One region of the Caballeronia sp. TF1N1 genome, then DNA from elsewhere that is predicted to be linked to it. Evidence: predicted binding sites of a transcription regulator. Region 1 holds the regulator's gene; the other holds the start of a gene.
The links. The regulator FliA, encoded in region 1, starts transcription of late flagellar genes. The targets are predictions, from matches to a motif close to CTAAAGTTTNNNNNNNNNNNGCCGNTA.

Region 1 (7,994 bases):
CTCGACCTTCTTGCCATTCTTGTCGTGCCCGTAGATTTCATAGCAGTTGCCATCGATCTTGAACTTGCGGATCTTGTAGCGCTGCGCTTCGAGTTGCGCCTTGGCGTCCGACTCCTTGATCCACTCGCTCTTGGGATGCGCCGTGCAGTCCGCCTTCGCGAACGCGGCGCCGGAGAAACCCATTGCCAATGACAAAGCCAGTACCTTGAACATCGTCGACTCCCGGTGGTTTGAAGTCCGAACACTCTACTTCCACCGGAAGGACATCGCAAGTCAATCGAAAGCTATCCCTCAGCGCTTCCCCTGCTCCCGAATCTGTTCGAGCGTCGCGCCCGGCGTGCTCTGATCCGCCGGAATCCGAATCTCGATCACCGCGGGCAATCCGGAACTCACAGCGCGCTCGAACGCCGGCATGAACTGCTCCGTCGATTCGACCCGCTCGCCGTGCGCCCCGAACGCGCGCGCATAAGCCGCGAAGTCGGGGTTCGTCAGCCCCGTGCCATGGACCCGATGCGGATAGTGCCGCTCCTGATGCATGCGGATCGTGCCGAACTGCCCGTTGTTCACGACCACGAAAATCACCGGCAGCTGGTACTGCATCGCCGTGGCGAGTTCGTGGCTCGACATCATGAAGCAGCCATCGCCCGCGAACGCGATCACCGTGCGCTGCGGATACAGCGACTTCGCCGCGATGGCCGCGGGCACGCCGTAACCCATCGCACCGCTCGTCGGCGCAACTTGCGAGCGGAAGTGCCGATACGAATAATGCCGATGCAGCCAGGTCGCGTAGTTGCCCGCGCCGTTGGTGAGAATCGCGTCTTCGGGCAGGCGCTCCGAAAGCGTGCGCATGATCTCGCCGAGCTGGACATCGCCGAGCATGGGGCGCGGCTTGCGCCATTCGAGATACGCGGCGTGCGCCGTCTCGGCGCTGCCCGACCACGCGATCTGCGCGGGTGGTTCGAGCGCGGCAAGCATCGACGCAATCTCGGGCATGCCGGAGACGATCGGCAGATCGGCGCTATACACGCGGCCCAGTTCCTCCGCGCCCTGATGCACGTGAATCAGCGTCTGCTTCGTCTTCGGGATGTCGAGCAGCGTGTAGCCGCCCGTCGTCGATTCACCCATGCGCGGGCCGAGAACGAAGAGCACGTCCGCTTCGCGCACGCGCGCGCCCAGCGCCGGATTGATGCCGAGCCCGACATCGCCCGCGTAATTCGGATGCTCGTTATGAAGCGTGTCCTGATAGCGGAACGCGCATCCCGCCGGCAACTGCCAGCGCTCGATGAAGCGCGCGAAGTCCTGCGTCGCCTCGGCGGTCCAGCCGCTGCCGCCCGCGATCACGAACGGTGTCTTCGCGTTGGCGAGCAGTTCGCGCACGCGCTCGATCTGCGCCTGCGACGGCGCCGCCGCGACGCGCTGATAGCGCGGCACGGGCGGCGCCGCGTCGCACGCTTCGGTCAGCATGTCTTCGGGTAACGCCAGCACGACCGGGCCAGGACGTCCCGCCGTCGCGACATGGAACGCGTGGCTCAGATACTCCGGCACGCGGCGCGGATCGTCGATTTGCGCGACCCACTTCGCCATTTGCCCGAACATGCGCCGATAGTCGATTTCCTGAAACGCCTCGCGATCCATGTGATCCCGCGCGCATTGGCCGATCAGCAGGATCATCGGCGTCGAGTCCTGGAAAGCGGTGTGCACGCCGATGGACGCGTGCGTCGCGCCCGGCCCGCGCGTGACGATAGCCACGCCCGGACGCCCCGTCAGCTTGCCGACCGCCTCGGCCATGTTCGCCGCGCCGGCTTCGTGGCGGCAGACGATCGTCTGTATCTGGCTGGTTTCGTCGTGCAGCGAATCCAGGACGGCGAGAAAGCTCTCGCCCGGCACGCAGAACACGCGTTCGACACCGTGATGAACGAGCGCATCGACAACCAGACGCGCGCCGGTGGTCTGGCCATGAGAAGCGGATGCCATGCGAACAAGTCTCCTTTGTCAGTGAGCATCGGTGAGCCCGGGTTTCGAGCCGCAGACCGTAGCTTACGCCGCTGGATGGGACTCTGGCTGATGCAGTCCGGCCGCCTTGGCGCGCAACGCGCCTGCCGCCGCGCGCCTCACAGCCGGACAAACCGCCAAGCGACATCTCTCGTCCCGTCGCGTCGATCGTGCCAGACCGGCATTTTTTCCCGCATGACGCGCGACGCAATCCGCACGGCCGGGTTGTTTCCATCAGTCGAAATACCCCTCTTTCACACCCTTTATCCAGCGATAGGCCCGAAGTGATCTTCGCAATAATGGCTTCACTGAAAAGCGGGCACGGAAATAACCAAAGGGTGCTCGCCTCGCAAATATCGCTGCATTTATCCTCATCGGGGGCCAGTTTGAACATTCGTAAATTCATCGGCGCGAACAGTCGTGACGCTCTGCGCCAGGTCCGTGAAGCGCTCGGACCCGATGCCGTGGTGTTGTCCAACCGCACGCTCGACGATGGATCGGTGGAAATCGTCGGTGTCGCGGATAGCGATCTCGCTTCGATCTCGCCCGCGAAGGCCGCACGCGAACAAGCCGCCGCCGCGCCGTTCGCCAGCGCCACGCCGCGCGCCGCGCTTGCACAAGCCGCAGCCGCCGCGATGAAGCAGCAGGCCGCCGCTCCCAGCTCTCCGATGAACCCCTACGCCAGCGGCGATGTTTTCTCCTCCGTCTTCGGCAACACCGCCGACGCCGACGATTTCGACGAGCAAGCCGACGAAGAGCGCATGGAAGCACCGCGCACGATGGCCGATTCCAATCCGTGGTTGATCGAACATGCGCGCCGTATCGCGCAACAGGCTTCGGTGCCGTCGAACCGGCCGCTGACGCCGTCCGCCGCAATTGCACGCGGCATGGGCGTGCCGGTATCGGTCAAGGCAGCCGACGCACCGCGCCAGCAAGCGCCGCGTGCACAAGCCGCCGCGCAACCGGTTGCCGCCGCGCCTGCCGCACCCGCCGCGCAAGCGCACGCAAAGATCGAAACGCCCGACTGGGCGCGTGAAGCCGCGCAAGTCGCCGCACGCCGCGCCGCACAGAAGATCAACGCAGCACCGCAACCCGCCGACGAAGCGCCGGCCGCATCGGGCAATTTCGAAGGCTTGCCGGCTAATGCCGCAGCCGTCGTGACCGAAGCCATCCGCACGCGCATGGAGCAAGTCGTCAACGAAACGGTGATGAACGAACTCTCGTCGATGCGCGAGATGATGGAAGAGCACTTCTCGGGTTTGCTGTGGGGCGACCGCCAGCGCCGCAACCCGACCAACTCGGCCTTGACCAAGCGCCTCTTCGCCGCCGGTTTCTCCGCGCAACTCGTGCGCATGGTGATCGACAACATGCCGTCGATGGAGAACGTGGAAAACGCGCTCGAATGGGTGCAGCAAGTTCTCGAATCGAATCTGCCGGTGATGCCGAGCGAAGACGCGTTGATGGAACGCGGCGGCGTGTTCGCGCTGATGGGCCCGACGGGCGTCGGCAAGACGACGACCACGGCAAAGCTCGCGGCGCGCTGCGTGATGCGCTTCGGCGCCAGCAAGGTCGCGCTCCTGACGACGGACAGCTACCGGATCGGCGCGCATGAACAACTGCGCATCTTCGGCAAGATTCTCGGCGTGTCGGTGCACGCGGTAAAGGACGGCGCTGACCTGCAACTCGCGCTCTCCGAACTGCGCAACAAACATATCGTGCTGATCGACACGATCGGCATGAGCCAGCGCGATCGCACGGTCTCCGACCAGATCGCGATGCTGTGCGGCACGGGTCAGCCGGTGCAACGCTTGTTGCTGCTGAACGCCACGAGCCACGGCGACACGCTCAACGAAGTCGTGCAGGCCTACAAGAGTGCGCCGGACCAGCCGCCGCTCGCGGGCTGCATTCTGACCAAGCTCGACGAGGCGACCAACCTCGGCAGCGTGCTCGATACGGTCATCCGCTACAAGCTGCCGGTGCATTACGTATCGACCGGTCAGAAGGTGCCGGAGAACTTGTACGTCGCAACCAAGCGTTTCCTCATCAAGAGCGCGTTCTGCATTCCGCGCGATGGCTCGCCTTTCGTGCCGCAAGACGACGATGTGCCGGCGCTTCTGTCCGCACTGTCCGCACGCGCCACGACCGAACTGCATGGAGTCCATTTTGGATAAGTTCGTGCTCGATCAGGCTGAAGGCCTGAGAAGGCTGCTGACGCGCGCCAGTTCTCGCGTGGTGGCTGTAGTGGGCGGACCGGCGGGCATCGGTTGCACGTCGGCGGTAGTGAACCTCGGCGCGGCGTTGTCCGTGCATGGCAAGGATGTGCTCGTCATCGACGAGCGGCATAACGCGGGCTCGGTCAGCCGCATGGCGGGTGTGGATGGCGCGGGCGCGCTCTCGGCGGTGATGTCCGGCCGTCGCGAACTGCAGGATGTCGCGGTGCGCACGCCGATGGGTTTTTCGCTGATCGCCGCACCGCGCGATGAACGTATCAGCCACGATGCGGCGCAAGCACGCGCGCTGCTCGACGGCCCCGCGGATATCGTGCTGATCGATGCGCAACTCGATCGTAATGGCGCGCTCTCGTCGCTCGCGGCGCAGGCGCATGACTTTCTGATAGTGACGCGGGTAGCCGCGTCGGCGATCACCGAGGCGTATGCGTGCATGAAGCGCTTGCACTACGCCCACGCGATCGGCCAGTTCCGCGTGCTGATGAATCACGTGCAGGACGCAGCCGATGCAGCGGTCGCGTTCGACAACCTCTCGGGTGTCGCGAGCCGTTATCTGGCCGTTTCGCTCGTGCAGGCAGGGTATGTGTCCGAGGATGCGCGCGTCGCTCGGGCGAGGGAGCTCTCTCGGTGTGCGGTGGAAGCGTTTCCGGCTACGGCCGCGGCGCGCGACTACCGCTACATCGCAGCCGAGCTGCTGCACTGGCCGATGCGTCCCGCGCCGTTTTCGCGCGGCGACGAAGCGAGCCAGTACGACGCGCACATTCCGGTTGGCGAGTCTGGTGAAAGCGGACGGAAAGCGGCGCACCGAGCGGCGGCGTTTTCCGATCATGCAATGAGCAGCACGGCGTCGATGTGATATTGAAAGGTGAACAGGATGTATAACGCCCAAGGCAAACTCTCGCAGTCCGACGTGCTTACGAAATATGCGCCGCTCGTTCGCCGCCTCGGACTCCAGCTCGTCGCCAAAATGCCGGCGAGCGTCGATCTCGACGATCTGATCCAGGCCGGCATGATTGGCCTCCTCGATGCGGCTAGCCGCTACAAGGAAGATCAGGGCGCCCAGTTCGAAACCTACGCAAGTCAGCGTATTCGCGGCGCCATGCTCGACGAGTTGCGCGCCAACGACTGGTTGCCACGCAGCATGCGCAAGACATCGCGCGAAGTGGAGTCGGCGGTACACAAGGTGGAACAGAACCTTGGCCGTTCGGCCAGCGAGACCGAAGTCGCCGAGCACATGAAGATGCCGCTCGACGAGTATCAGTCGATGCTGCAGGACTTGCACGGCAGCCAGTTGATCTATTACGAAGACTTCGACCGCTCGGCGGACGACGAGCCGTTCCTCGACCGTTACTGCGTCGATCGTTCGGACCCGCTGTCGGCGCTTCTGGACGACAGTCTGCGCGGCGCGCTGATCGAAGCCATCGACAAGTTGCCGGAGCGCGAGAAGCTGCTCATGAGCTTGTACTACGAGAAGGGCCTCAACCTGCGCGAAATCGGCGCGGTGATGGAAGTGAGCGAGTCGCGCGTGTGCCAGTTGCATAGCCAGGCCGTGGCGCGTTTGCGTGCGAAGCTGCGGGAACAGTCGTGGACTAGCGTCGAGGCTTGAGTTCCGAGTTGTAGAGGCGCGCGAAGCCCCGAACCGGGGCCGCGCGCTTTTTGCTTTTGCCTTTGCAAAGGCGCTCGAATGCGCGCGGATGGGCTCAATGCATCTCGAAGTCGCGCGCCTCGGCGAACACCGTCTTGCCTTCGCCGAGACTCTTTGCGCGATACATCGCGCGATCGGCGGCTCTCAGCACGGCGGTGATATCGGCGTCATGCGCTTCTGCCGCGCTCGACAGCAAGCAGGCGCCGATACTCGCCGATACGCTCACTGGCCGCTCCTGCACCAGCGTGAGGTCGGCGAGCGCCGAATGGATGCCATCGGTGAGCGTGAGCACCGCGCTGCGATCGCGCATGTTGCGCGCGAGCACGACGAACTCGTCGCCGCCCAGCCGCGCGATGGTGTCGGTCTTGCGCATGCGCCGTGCAAGCAATTGCGCGAACGACTGCAACAGCACGTCGCCGACCGCGTGACCGTAGGTATCGTTCACGCCCTTGAAGCCGTCGAGATCGATCAGTAGCAGTGCGCTGGTATTCGCGTCGGCGGCTTCGGGCGCGGACATCGCGCGATTCACGGTTTGTTCGAGCGCGTAACGGTTATAGAGGCCCGTGAGCGGGTCCGTCGATGCCTGCCGCGCCAGCACGCGATTCGCGCTGCCAAGCCTGTCGACCAGCACGCTCAGATACACCGACGCGCCCAGCACGCTCAGCGCGAGCCCGAGCGCGGCGGCGCGGTTTGCCACCCACCACGGTTGCCACAACGCCAGCGCGACGATCGCGACGAGCGCCATCGCGCACGAAATGGCGAGCGTGCGCTTGCCGTAGCGGCATCCCGAGCCGATCAGAAACCAGAACACCACCCACAGCAGCGGCAAGGCGAGCGTGCCGCAGAGAAAGAGCATGGCGCCGAGCAACGCCTGATCGAGGATAGTGGTGATGACGAGCCGGACGTTGGACAGCGCCATCATCCGGCTGACGAGCAATAGTGTGATTGCACCGTAGGACACGTAGAGCGCGATCAACCGCGTGATCAGCGACGCGTTGGCCGAAGGGTGCCGCCACGCATACACCGCATAAGCCAGCAGAACTGCCGCTCCCATCCCGATACGCAGCATGGCTTGCTCGCGTTCGGGATTCCGGTTGCCGGACCATGCGAAGGCATAGGCCCGGCGTGCCGGTTGATGCGCCTGCTCCATACCGAACCCCTGGTGGTGATTTCTTGCTGTTATGGTCTTTTGCGCGTGTCTTTGCTGTCGCGCTTCTGTCTTATTGCGGCCCCGTCGCGATGTTCGTCTTCGACGACTGGTATTTTGCAACGTTTTGCCAAGCTGCTGTGAATCGTGTAAGAACGCATCTCGGACAGATGATTAACGGCGTTTTCTGCGGATGCTTCAGTGCTATGAGCGACGACTTTTCTCTCGCTGGCGAATGGCTGGCGGTCTGTAATGGCGATGACGTGCCGGCGGGTTCGACGCGAGCGTTCATCGTCGCGGATGAGCGCATCGTCGTCTGGCGCGATGCCGAAGGCGTGGCGCATGTCTGGCGTGACTACTGTCCGCATCGCGGCGCGCAACTGTCGCTGGGCACGGTGACGAACGATCAGCTCGCGTGTCCGTATCACGGCTGGCGCTACGACACGCTTGGTCAGTGCGTGCTGATTCCGTCGAATCCGTCGCTTCGGCCTTCGAAACGCGCGTGCGCCACCGCGTTCGTCGCCGAGGAGAAATACGGCGTCGTGTGGATGTGCTTCGGCGAGCCCGCGCACGCGCTCGATTTCTTTCCCGAAGCCGCCATTCCGGGCGGACGGCGCATCAACCTTGCGCCGCAGACGGTGAAGTCATCCGCGCCGCGTGTCGTCGAAAACTTCCTGGACATGGCGCACTTTTCGTTCGTGCACGTGGGCATTCTCGGCGAGGATGCGCATACCGAAGTGCCGGACTATGAAGTCGTGGAAAGCGCCGACGGACTCGAAGCGCGCCAGTGCCGTTTCTGGCAGCCGGCGGGTTTGCCGGGGCAGGGCGGCGCGATGATGGATTACGTTTATCGCGTGAAGCGGCCGCTGGTTGCGAGTCTCACGAAGATGGCGTCGGGGGCAATGGGCGCACTGCATATCATGCTGGTGGCGTCGCCCGTGACGCAGACCGAGACCCGCGCGTGGCTCGTTTCCATTCACGA
Region 2 (7,994 bases), 260 kb from region 1:
GCACCGGCGTTGCCTGGTAGGCGTGATTCACCCGCAACTCCGCGATCAAATCGAGCCCGCTCTTGCCGGGCATGTGCTGGTCCGTCAGGACGAGATCGAAACGCTCGGCGAGCGCCCATTCGAGCCCTTCGTTGCCGTCCGACGCGACGGTCACTTCGTAGCCCGCCGTCGTCAGCGTGGCGGAGAGAATCTGCCGCATGGCGGCGGAATCGTCGATTGCCAGAATGTTCTTGATCATGTGTGTCTCTTGCGGTCTTGCCGGGTTGACGGCTAAAACGTGTGGAGTCTTGAGAGTCTTTCGCGCGGATTTCGCTTTTATTGCGGTCGCGCTTGGAATACGGGCGCGAGTTTGTCCAGCACGGGAGCCGCGCCCGCCGCGTTGTCGAATGTCGCGGGCGGCGCGCCGTCGTCGCGCAACATGGCGCTCTCCGCGCGCCGGTTGAGCACGATGATGCTGATGCGCCGGTTTTCCGGGTCCATCGCGTCCTTGCGATTCAGGTTCTGCGTCGATGCAAGCCCGAGCACGCGCAGCACCTTCGCTTCGTCCATGCCGCCGTAGATCAGCTCGCGCCGCGACGCGTTCGCGCGGTCCGCCGACAGTTCCCAGTTGCTGTAGCCCTTGTCGCCGCCGGCGTACTTCACGGCATCCGTATGTCCTTGCACGACTATTCGATTGGGCACGTCGTTCAGCGTCTTGCCTATCTCGCGCAAAATGTCGCGCATGTACGGCTGCACTGAGTCGCTGGAGAGCGCGAACATGGGCCGCTTCTGGGTATCGACAATCTCGATGCGCAAGCCCTGCTGGGTCGAATCGATGCGTATCTGCTGCCTGAACTGGCGCAAGGTCGGGTTGGCCTCGACGGCCGACATGAGCTTCACCTGGAGGTCGTGCAGGCGCTCTTGCTCGCGGCGTTCGATCTCGCCTTCGGCTTGTCTCAACGCGGCTTCATCGGGTCTTGCCGACGAACGCACCGCGAACGGCGTATTGCCTTCGGTGGTGCGCACCGTGCCGGGCTCGGGGCTCGACAGATCGCGCCCGCCGCCCATGATGATGCTGGAGTCCATGCCGACGGTCTTGCCGCCGACCATCGCGGCCTTGAGCGGCGTGTTGAAGTATTCGGCGATACCGCGTCGTTGCACCGGCGAAGTCGAACTCAGAAGCCACATGAGCAGGAAGAACGCCATCATCGCGGTCATGAAGTCCGCGTAGGCGAGCTTCCACGCGCCGCCGTGATGTCCCTTGCGGCCCGCGACGATACGCTTGATGAAAATTGGCCGGTCTTTGTCGGGTGAGCTCATGGCGTCGTTCCTCGCTTCACTTCGCGCGGACGCGGCGCACGTGTTCTTCCAGTTCGGAGAACGACGGGCGCTCGGTCGAGAACAGCACCTTGCGGCCGAACTCCACCGAGATGGCGGGCGCATAGCCGTTCAGACTCGCAAGGATCGTCACCTTGATGCACTGAAACATCTTGGTCTGCTCGGCCACGCGCTGCTCCGCCACGCCCGCGAGCGGGCCGATGAAGCCATACGAAAGCAGAATGCCGAGGAAGGTGCCGACGAGCGCCTGCGCGATCATCTCGCCGAGAATCGCGGGCGGCTGATCGGCGGAAGCCATCGTGTGCACGACGCCCATGACGGCCGCGACGATACCGAACGCGGGCATGGCGTCGCCCACTTTGTGCAGCGCTTGTGCGGGCGCTTCGCCTTCGGCGTGATGCGTCTCGATTTCCTCGTCCATGAGGCTTTCGATCTCGAACGCGTTCATGTTGCCGCCGACCATCAGCCGCAGATAATCCGTCAGGAATTCGACGATGTGCTCGTCCGCGAGAATCTTCGGGTACTGACCGAAGATCGGGCTTTTATGGGGATCGTCGATATCGCTTTCGAGGGTGAGCGTGCCTTCTTTGCGCGCCTTGGCGAGCAGGACGTAGAGCAGACCCATCAGTTCCATGTACACATCCTTGTTGTACTTGGAGCCCTTGAACAGCGTGGGAATGACGCGCAGCGTCGACTTGATCGTCTTGATGCCGTTACCGAGGATGAATGCGCCGACACCCGCGCCCGCGATCATCAAGATTTCGACCGGTTGCACGAGCGCGCCAAGGTGGCCGCCTTCGAGCGCGTAACCGCCGAATACGGACAGCAATGTCACGAGCGTTCCAACGAAAATCAGCACAGTCGAGTCCTCAAGGTAGTTGCGGGATGACCGCCGTTATGTGGGTTTACGGCACGGCAAGGGAAAACTTTGGTGCATGACCGGGAGGTGAGGCAAACGCTAGAACCCGCGTGGGATGGGGCTCTGACGACATGCGGCGCAATGGCGCATGGCGCGCGGGGAAGCTACGGTGCGAGTGCCTTTTCGTGCGCGCAACGGCGGCGTATAGCTCTTCGCGATAAGCCAGTTGTTCGTGGTAGAAGGCGAGTTGACCGCGAGACGTGCGTCGATCTGGCAGCGAGGCGGCTCACTGCATGGGTCGCCTGTCATGGGCCGCAGACGTATGCCGACCAACTTACGAGGTGTTGGCACGGCGGCCGCTCGTCTGATCGGTTCATGCCGGCTGCGCGCCGTTGCGTTCGGTCAGCGCTGTGAGCGTGGAACGCAAACGCCGCCGTGATCAGCTCGAATCAACGCGCAGATGAGCCGGCTTCTATCGCCAATGCATCCGCGAGGAGGGTCGCGTCCGGCGCGGCGCTTTTGTCCTTTTCGTCGAGGGAAGAAAGGATGGCGTGATCGTCGAAGCGAAAGCGGCACAGCAAATGGCTCGACGACGCCACCCTCACCGCCTGCGCGGGCGAAAGCGAAGCCAGTAACTGCGCCACGTCGTCCGAAAGCGCCAGCCGAGCCATGGCCGAAGCGCGGTCCGCAAGCAATAGCTGCTGCGCCAGAAGCAAGTACGCGAGATTAAGCTCGCGAATCTCCGTGAGCGTGGTGGTTGTGCTGGCCGTCATCTTTTCCCCGAATCGGTACCCGGCTCGTCAGGCCGTGCGGGAAACGTTTGCTCGGATCGCTCCGGATTGCGGCGATTCGGCCCCGCTCATGGTGTGGATTCGATTGTCGATGAGGCTTCGAGCGCGCGCCAATCGGATAAATCGACCGATTTACGGACGGAAAAGCCCGCGACGTCGTGTAAGAAAAATTCCTACGCGAAATAGTTGAACGGCTGTCTGAGCGAATCGGGAGCACAAAACTCAACTATCGGCTGCTTCTCATCTGACTTGAAATGCCCCGAGCACGATTCGCTCCGTGCCATGCGCAGAACCGGCCCATATGCCTTAGGCCCGATTCGTGCTACTTCAATGCCTCGCGGCAATGCCCTGCGTGCGTCGAATTCGTCTACGTCATTGATATCGATGCGCTTTTTGACTTCGTAACAGCCGTTGTTTCGCGCTGTAACAAGGTTAAGCGTTTGAAAAATGAAGTGTAATGCCGCGCTCGATCCCGATAATGAGCAGTAAGGGATAACCCGGTTGAACAGTTTCTTGTCCGGGCCAGTCTCGGGCGGCGTCTTCTACACGAACGCGGCCCGCCCGAACGGCATGCGTCGAGCGCTCGACCGGAGCGTGACTGCAATGCCTTAAATAACAGGAGAGTCACGTTATGCGAATCGCACAAATTGCACCGTTGCACGAAGCAGTTCCCCCGAAGTTTTACGGCGGCACCGAGCGCGTCGTGTCGTATCTGACCGACGCACTCGTCGACCTCGGCCACGATGTAACTCTGTTCGCCAGCGGCGATTCGCAAACCAAGGCGACTCTCGATGCGGCCTGGCCGCGCGCGCTGCGCCTCGACCCGACCGTGCGCGACGCGCTCGCGCCGCACATGCTCCTGCTCGAAACCGTCCGCCGCCGCGCGCATGAATTCGACGTGCTGCACTTCCACCTCGACTACATGCCGTTCCCGCTGTTCACGCAGATGGACACGCCTTTCGTGACGACGCTGCACGGCCGTCTCGACCTGCCTGAACTCCAGCCGATCTTCAACACGTTCACGAAGGCGAACGTGATCTCGATCTCGGACAATCAGCGCACGCCGCTGCCGCAAGCGAACTGGCTGAACACGGTCTATCACGGTCTACCTGAAGATTTGCTCACGCCGCAGCCGCACAAGAAGCCGGAATACCTGGCGTTCCTCGGCCGTATCTGCCCGGAAAAGCGCGCCGATCTGGCCATCAAGATCGCGGCGCAAAGCGGTTTGCCGCTGAAGATCGCTGCGAAAGTGGACAAGGTCGACCAGGAATATTTCAAGTCGACCATCGAGCCGCTCTTGTCGCAGGCGCATGTCGAGTTCATCGGCGAGATCAATGAAGCGCAGAAGCCGGAATTCTTGTCGGGCGCGAAGGCGCTGCTGTTCCCGATCGACTGGAACGAGCCTTTTGGCCTCGTGATGATCGAAGCGATGGCATGCGGCACGCCGGTGATCGCGTTCAATCGCGGCTCAGTGCCGGAAGTGATCGATCATGGCGTGACCGGCTTTATCTGCGAAGACGTGCAAGGCGCAGTGGGCGCGCTGCATCGGATAGATGAGCTATCGCGCACGGAAATCCGCGCGCAGTTCGAGCGCCGTTTTAGCGCGAAGACCATGGCGCAAAATTACGTCGATAGCTACACGGCCATGCTTCAGGCGGCCAAGCGTCCGGTGCTTCGTCAGGTCGCAGTGGGCTGATATGCAACGCGCTAGACCTTAGGTATCGTTTAAAACAACCGCCCGACAACGGGCGGTTTTTCATTGTGTGAGCCCAATTCAACCCGCTAAGGATATTCCGAAGATTCTGCCGTTATCGCGTGAATTGACTGCAAATCAACCATTTTTGACAGTTTTGCCAAAGAATCGCGCTTAAACTCCGCTGCGCAAGAGGAGTTGAGCTTTCTTGCATTTTGTCAACGGTTGTTCATATTTTTCACGAAGGCAGGATCATGCAATTGTCGAAGCGTCTCGGCGCTGAAATTTTCGGTACTTTCTGGCTTGTGCTGGGCGGTTGCGGAAGCGCCGTGCTTGCCGCGGCCTTTCCTCATGTCGGCATTGGCCTGGCTGGCGTTTCGCTGGCGTTCGGTCTCACCGTGCTCACCATGGCTTATGCCATCGGCCATGTGTCGGGTTGCCATCTGAACCCCGCGGTCAGCATCGGTCTCGCGGTTGCGGGCCGCTTCCCGGTACGCGATCTCGGTCCGTACATCATCGCTCAGGTGATCGGCGCGACGCTCGGCGCATGGGTTTTGTCGCTGATCGCCACGGGCAATCCCGACTTCAATCTGGTTGCCAGCGGCTTCGCGGCGAACGGTTTCGGCGAGCACTCGCCGGGCAACTATTCGATGCTCGCGGCACTGGTTTGCGAAGGCGTAATGACGTTCTTCTTCCTGTTCGTCATTCTCGGCGCCACCGACGACCGCGCACCGAAGGGCTTCGCGCCAATCGCCATCGGCCTGTGCCTCACGCTCATCCATTTGATCTCGATTCCCGTCACCAACACGTCGGTGAATCCGGCGCGTTCGACTGGCCCGGCATTGTTCGTCGGCGGCTGGGCACTCGACCAGTTGTGGCTGTTCTGGATCGCGCCGTTGGCCGGTGCAATCGTCGCAGGCGTGGTGTACCCGATCCTGACGAGCGAACGCAGAAAGGCACTGATCACTGCCTAAGTACGTTTGATCATGCTTCAAAGACGGGCGCCTCGTGCGCCCGTTTTGCTTTTCCAGCGCGAATTCTGTGCTCTTAGATTAAAGCGGCGAGACAAATGTAATGGACAATTACGAAGCATGCTTACTATCTTCGTTCGGCGCGCCGTTCCCTTGCTTGAAAGCCTTGCTGGACAAGGCTCCGGCTTGCTTCATTGTCTTTACGACGCGCTTTCATACCGTAACAACTCGTCGAGGCTTGTAAGACGCGCGGCGCTTACATTGGACTCATGCGACACGCGTCGCTCTAAAGGAGAACACCATGAAGCGCATCGTCACCCACATGCTCGTAGCTGCCGGCCTCGCGATCGGTGCGGTTGGAGCGGCTCAGGCCCACAGTGATCTTCACATCGGCGTTTCGCTCGGCGCACCCGCGTATGTGGCGCCGGCTCCGGTTTATGTGCGCCCGGCGCCGGTGTATGGCGGACCTTATTATCGTCATGAGGAACCGCGCTGGCATGGCAACTACGGCCACGACAATGGCCGATGGAATCGCGCCGGCTGGCATGACAACGGCAATCACAATGGCTGGGGACGTCGCGGATAAGAATGGCGCAGTCGGTTGCGGCTGCCGGAGCTGCGGTGGCGGTCGCGGTGGCATTTACGGCGGCAGTCGCGGTGGCATTTACGGTGGCAGTCGCAGTCGTACTTACGGTGGCAGTCGCCTTCGCAGTTGCGATGGCACTCGCGGTCGCCGTTGCCCGTCACAGTTGCGTTGGCAGTTGGAGTCGCAGTCGCACTTACGGTGGCAGTTGCCTTCGCAGTTGCGATGGCACTCGCGGTCGCCATTGCCGTCGCAGTTGCGTTGGCAGTTGGAGTCGCAGTCGCAGTCGCACTTACGGTGGCAGTCGCCTTCGCAATTGCGATGGCACTCGCGGTCGCCGTTGCCTCCGCAGTTGCGATGGCAGTTGAAGTCACAGCACGAGCCACCGCCGCCCCGCACGCTCCATCAACAGGTCAGGCACCCGCAATTTCGTCGCGAATCCCGAAAAGCTTACGCAACTGATGCGCGACACCCGCCTCGAAATTGTTGCCAATACGCGGTACATCCGGCAGCCGTTTGATGAGATCGGGATTCGCGTTGTTCATCATGAACGGATGCCCCGCCGTTTCGAGCAGATCGATGTCGTTCATGTTGTCGCCAAACGCGACGCATTGCGCGGGATCGATATCCAGTCGCTGCAAAACGTAGCGCAGCGCGCGTCCCTTCGACACATCCGAAGTCATCACCTCGAGACAGTCGGGCAGCGAATAGGTGACGTACAGCGAGTCGCCGAATTCGCGCTCCAAATTAGCCGCTGTCTCTTTCAGATCGGCCGGCTCGCCGATATACAGCACCTTCGCGATGTTCTCGCCGTCGTGCTCGCGCAGATCCATCACCTCGTACTTGAAGCCCGAATCCTGATGGAAAACGAGCAATTGCGGCGCGTGGCGGTCGATCAGCCACGCGTCGTCGGCGAAGAGGTTGACGATCACGCGCCCATTGCCGCCCGCGAGATCCGGTTGCACCAGACGGCGAACGGCGGCGGGATCGAGATCGCGCGAGTAGATGCGTTCGTCGCCCGGCGCGTGCACGCGTGCGCCGTTCGACGTGATCAGATAGGCGTCGACGCCGAGCACATCGCGGATACCCGCGACGTCGCGATAATGCCGCCCCGTCGCGATCACGATAGGCACGCCGCGCGACGCGAGCGTGCGAACGGTGGTCGCGGTGAAGGGGTCGAGCTGGTGGTCGCTGTTGAGAAGCGTGCCGTCGAGATCGGTTGCAATGGCCGAGTACATGAACTGCCCTGTGTGAGCGGATCGAAGCTGCCGCGAAGCGGGCTATTTTATCGCGCCCGACGATGCGCACGTCTCGCCAGTTCCAACGCGCCAGCGGCCGAATCGACGCGCGGGGATCGCACGCGTTCGCGCAAGGCGGCAGGCACGAACGGCTCGTAAAGCGCGGCTAGTCCGCCGCACAACGCAACGGGCAGCTTGCCCGCGGGATCGAGCGCGCCAACGAGCGTCTCGATCTCCCGTGCGGCCTGCGCGAGCAAACGCGCCGCCGCCGGATGATCGCGGAACTCGAAGACGAGCGGCGCGAGCGTGGCGTACACCGTCTGATTGGCGGCGCAGAGCCACACGACAAGGCTGTCGCGATCGCTTGCGCCGGTGCGTTCGAGCAGTGCGCGCGACCAGCCGTCGGCATCCGCGCGACCGTCGAGAACGCGCTGAAGATGCACGACCGCGCGCAGGCCGAGCCACGCGCCGCTGGCTTCGTCGCCGCTCGGAAAGCCATAACCGCCGGCGATTCGGCATACACCGGCTTCATCGAGCGATGC

Region 2: a site for FliA is predicted at 2,223-2,249, ahead of motA (flagellar motor stator protein MotA). Genes of this name have one in related genera too.

What each region holds. Positions count from the first base shown of each region.
Region 1 is NZ_CP084626.1:2,852,829-2,860,822, reverse strand. It holds gene LDZ28_RS13435 (PepSY domain-containing protein) at 1-213, opposite strand, end outside; gene LDZ28_RS13430 (thiamine pyrophosphate-binding protein) at 292-1,974, opposite strand; gene flhF (flagellar biosynthesis protein FlhF) at 2,379-4,163, shown strand; gene LDZ28_RS13420 (MinD/ParA family protein) at 4,156-5,076, shown strand; gene LDZ28_RS13415 (RNA polymerase sigma factor FliA) at 5,095-5,826, shown strand; gene LDZ28_RS13410 (diguanylate cyclase) at 5,921-7,015, opposite strand; gene LDZ28_RS13405 (aromatic ring-hydroxylating dioxygenase subunit alpha) at 7,219-7,994, shown strand, end outside.
Region 2 is NZ_CP084626.1:115,809-123,802, reverse strand. It holds gene LDZ28_RS00580 (response regulator) at 1-238, opposite strand, end outside; gene motB (flagellar motor protein MotB) at 316-1,299, opposite strand; gene motA (flagellar motor stator protein MotA) at 1,316-2,176, opposite strand; gene flhD (flagellar transcriptional regulator FlhD) at 2,626-2,949, opposite strand; gene LDZ28_RS00560 (glycosyltransferase family 4 protein) at 3,599-4,663, shown strand; gene aqpZ (aquaporin Z) at 4,915-5,634, shown strand; gene LDZ28_RS00550 (PXPV repeat protein) at 5,933-6,217, shown strand; gene LDZ28_RS00545 (Cof-type HAD-IIB family hydrolase) at 6,628-7,452, opposite strand; gene LDZ28_RS00540 (BadF/BadG/BcrA/BcrD ATPase family protein) at 7,500-7,994, opposite strand, start outside.